DNA from 2 places in the Weizmannia sp. FSL W8-1119 genome. Region 2 is predicted to be linked to the other one. Evidence: riboswitches for the same ligand, from Rfam matches in the RefSeq annotation. Region 2 holds a riboswitch; the other holds the start of a gene.
The links. Region 2 has a riboswitch for S-adenosylmethionine ahead of NSQ19_RS13245 (YezD family protein). Riboswitches for the same ligand answer to the same signal wherever they lie in the genome.
Positions count from the first base shown of each region.

Region 1: linked by a shared signal. The riboswitch ahead of NSQ19_RS02470 (methionine biosynthesis PLP-dependent protein) and the one ahead of NSQ19_RS13245 (YezD family protein) in region 2 are both predicted to bind S-adenosylmethionine.

Region 1 is NZ_JBBOZL010000001.1:521,264-523,465, forward strand. It holds gene NSQ19_RS02465 (KpsF/GutQ family sugar-phosphate isomerase) at 1-948, shown strand, start outside; SAM riboswitch class I at 1,090-1,210, shown strand; gene NSQ19_RS02470 (methionine biosynthesis PLP-dependent protein) at 1,288-2,202, shown strand, end outside.
Region 2 is NZ_JBBOZL010000001.1:2,702,640-2,704,841, reverse strand. It holds gene NSQ19_RS13255 (ATP-binding cassette domain-containing protein) at 1-167, shown strand, start outside; gene ssuE (NADPH-dependent FMN reductase) at 189-728, shown strand; gene NSQ19_RS13245 (YezD family protein) at 817-996, opposite strand; SAM riboswitch class I at 1,113-1,219, opposite strand; gene NSQ19_RS13240 (bifunctional GNAT family N-acetyltransferase/carbon-nitrogen hydrolase family protein) at 1,364-2,202, shown strand, end outside.

The DNA of each region.
Region 1 (2,202 bases), 2.2 Mb from region 2:
TATGTCGAAAGCGTCCGTGAAGTACTGGAAAAAGAAGCCAATGAGATCTTAAAGCTGAAAGACCGGATCAATTTTCGTATAAATGAAGGCATTGAAATGATATTGGCGTGCGAAGGCAGAGTCATTTTTACAGGAATGGGGAAATCGGGCATCATTGGCCGGAAACTTGCTTCCACATTTGCAAGCACCGGTACCCCGGCATTTTTCCTTCACCCGGGAGAAGCACTGCACGGCGATCTTGGAAAAATAACAAAAGAAGACATCCTCATTGCCATTTCCAACAGCGGGGAAACGTCGGAAATATTAAATATGATCCCCTCCATCAAAAGGATCGGCGCAAAAATGATTGCCATTTCTGGTTCACGCAAGTCGACACTGGCGCGGTGTTCGAATCTGGTGATGGATATCGGGGAAGTTGAGGAAGCGTGCCCACTCGGCCTTGCGCCGACTTCTACAACCACCGTCACGCTTGCGCTCGGGGATGCGATCGCGGTAGCCCTTTTAAAGGCAAGGGATTTTAAACCTGAAAACTTTGCGCTCTTCCATCCCGGCGGCTCGCTTGGCAGGCGTTTGCTTCTAACAGTTGGCCATGTGGCTAAACGCAAAAGCATGAACCCGGTTGCCAGAATGGATACCGGCATAAAGGAAGCATTATTTATGATGACGGAAGCGGGGACGGGGGCTGTCTCGGTCATTGATAAGCAGGGCCGGCTTGCCGGCATTTTAACGGATGGCGATATCCGGCGCGAGCTTTTAAACGGCCATGAAGTACTGGATAAAAAAGTGGCAGATTTGTATACAAAATATCCGGTTTGCGTCAGTGAGCATCAGCTGGCAGCGGAAGCATTGCGGATAATGGAAGACCATGCTTTCAAGGTGTTGCCGGTTGTTGCCGCCCAGAAACCGGTTGCCATGCTCCATATTCAGGATTTGGTCCAGACTATATAGACAAATGGTAAAAATTAAATTGGAAATTTTTTAAAAAAGCTTGACGAATCCGAAAAAAGGGGATAAATTGAACATAAGCATTTTTTAAGTCCGTTGTGTAATGGCTTTTGCGGTGTTTATGGCAAATTTCATACTCGTATTTTCTTATCAAGAGAGGTTGAGGGAATGGCCCGATGAAGCCTCAGCAACCTTCAATGCTTTTACGCGTTGAAAAGGTGCTAAGTCCTGCAAGTTATGGGATCCATAACTTGAAAGATAAGAAGATGGTTCATGCACGAAAAGAATGGCCTTCTTCTTATTGGAGAAGGCTTTTTGATTTTAAGTGAGGGAGTGTCCATCATGTATCATACAGAAACAAAACTTGCACAGATCGGAAACCGCAGTGACCGCGTGACAGGTGCGGTGAACCCGCCTGTTTATTTTTCTACCGCTTACCACCACGAAGGCATTGGGCAGTCGACCGGTTTTGATTATTCCCGTACCGGCAACCCGACACGCCAGTTGCTGGAAGAAGCGATTGCGGATCTGGAGGGCGGGGACCGCGGGTTTGCGTGCAGTTCCGGCATGGCTGCGATTTTCACTGTTTTATCTTTGTTCCAGGCCGGCGATGAGTGGATTGTGAGTGATGATTTATACGGCGGTACCTACCGCCTGCTTGAGCAGGGGTATAAAAAATGGGGGCTTTGTTGTAAGTACGTGAATACGTGCAACCCGGAAAATATTGAAAAAGAAATCACCTCGAAAACGAAAGCCATTTTTCTTGAAACGCCGACAAACCCCCTCATGCAGCAGACGGATATCGGCGCAGTGGCTGAAATTGCGAAAGGGCACGGAATCCTGCTGATCGTGGACAATACTTTTTACACCCCGCTTTTGCAGCAGCCGATCAAAGAAGGCGCTGATATTGTGGTCCACAGCGCAACGAAATATCTTGGCGGGCATAACGATGTGCTGGCCGGGCTGATCGTGGCAAAGGGCGCTGAACTTTGCGACAAGCTTTTCTTGTACCATAACGGTGCCGGCGCCACACTCAGCCCGTTTGATTCGTGGCTTCTGATGCGCGGCATGAAAACGCTGGCGCTCCGGATGGAAAAACACGAAAAGAATGCAAAAGCTGTGGCGGCCTTTTTAAGTGCGCATCCGGATGTAAAAGATGTGCTATATCCGGGCCGCGGCGGGATGCTTTCTTTCCGTGTAAAAGAAGAATCATGGATTGACCCGTTTTTACGCGGCCTGTCTCTGATTACATTTGCC
Region 2 (2,202 bases):
CCGATCGGGTAGTGTTAATCGAAGAAGGGGAAATTGCGATGGACTGCCCGGTAAAACTCCCTTATCCGCGGAAAAGGGACCACGCCCTCTTTGCAGCAACGGCCAATCATATTTTAAACCGCATTTTAGGGAGCGGCCACCCGGTTTTGCATGCAATGAAAAATTAAGGAAGAAATGGAGGGATTCATATGGCGGAAAAAATAGTACTGCTGAACGGGAGCCCTTCTGCGTATACGAGATTAAATGGGATCCGTGATTATATCAGGGCCGGGTTAAGGGGGCACGGGTACGAACCGGAGCTCATCAATATCCGGGAACTTCCGGCCGGCGATTTAATGCATGCCCGGCAAAGCCCGCCCATCACCGGGGCATTAGGAAAAGTGGAAGAAGGCGATACGATAATCATTTTGACACCGGTCTATAAAGCGTCTTATTCCGGACTGCTCAAGACGTTTCTGGATCTTTTGCCGCAAAATGGCTTATCCGGCAAACAGGTGCTGCCGCTCGCCATGGGCGGCACATTCGGCCACTTGCTCGCGCTCGATTACGCCTTGAAACCGGTTTTGGCCTCACTCGGGACAACGTGCATCGAAAAAGGGGTGTTTATTCTCGACCAACAAGTGAAAAAGAGGGGTGGTTTTTATGAGCTGGACAGGCAAGCAGCCGACCGCCTGAATGCTGCTTTAAAAACAGCATTTCCGCAAATTTCCATACCGCTGTACTCTTAAACAAATCCGGCATTTGGACGATATCCAAATGCCGGTATTCGTGTAGCACGAACAACGGGAAAAGAGATAACCGGAATGCCGGCGCCCGTCATCCCATCTTTTGCTTGGGAAGTGCCGCTTTTTTCTTTTCCAGTGCAAACCGGACTTTCTCGGTTGTTTCGATCTGTGTGATGTTTCCTTCATGGATCGAAATGACCACTGTTCCAAACTCCAGTTTTTGCAATGATTCCATAATGCGGGCTACTTTCGTTTCATCAATATGAGCCATTTTTCATACCCCCAAAAATAAATTTCGTGTGTGCGTGGTGGTCCGGCCGGCAATGCGGATGATCCAAAAAAGAAAGGCCCCCTTCAAGAAAAGTTAAGAAGAGGGCGAGGCTCCTTAACTTATCTTCCAAGCTTGGCGCTTGCTGGAATTAGCACAGTATTCCCAAAAAGAATCTGTTGCTGAGGTTTCCTCGGGCCAGTCCCTCCCCCTCTCTTGATAAGCTGTATAGAAATAATTTGTTAAAACTATGATAAATAATATTATTCCGATTTGTCAACTTATATTTTCGACATTTCAGCTGCTTTTCGGGCAAAACCGATTCGGATAGGGTATGATAATAGAAAAAGTGTGTTAAGGGTGTGAGATTGTGCCAGAGACAGATGTATCCAAGTTTGAGAAGAAAATCGAGGTGCGGAACATCCGCTTTGAAGACATTGATGATATTATGGCATTGTCGAAAAAATGTTTTCCGGGGATGGAGCCGTGGAAACACGAGCAGCTGGAAAGCCATATCCGGATTTTTCCGGAAGGGCAGTTTTGCGTGGAATACGAAGGGAAAATCGTCGGTTCCTGCTCCAGCTTAATTGTCAATTTCGATGAATACGAAGACCAGCATACATGGGATACGATCACTGCGAACGGCTACATTACCAACCATAATCCGCACGGGCTCAACCTGTACGGCATTGAAGTGATGATCGACCCGGAATACCGGCGCATGAAGTTCGGGCACCGTTTGTATGAGGCACGGAAAGAGCTTTGCCGGAAAATGAACCTTCAAAGCATCATCATTGGCGGCCGGATTCCGAATTACAGCAAATATAAAGACAAAATGACCCCGCGCGAATACGTGGAAGAAGTCGAGATGCACAATATTTATGACCCGGTTCTGTCCTTCCAGCTGCTTGAAGGGTTCCAGATTATGCGGATCAACAGGCAGTATTTGCCGGATGATACAGCATCCGCTTCATTTGCAACGCTTATGGAATGGCATAACGTCGATTATTTGCCGAAGTCCCGCCGTGTCTATCATGCTTCGTTCCCGGTCAGGATTACAGCGATCCAATATATGATGAAAAAAATTGATTCCTTCGATGATTTTGTCAGACAGGTAGAATATTATGTCGATGTGGCCGCGGATTTCGGTTCTGATTTCGCCGTTTTTCCGGAAATTTTCACCACGCAGTTGATGTCCTACCTGGAAGA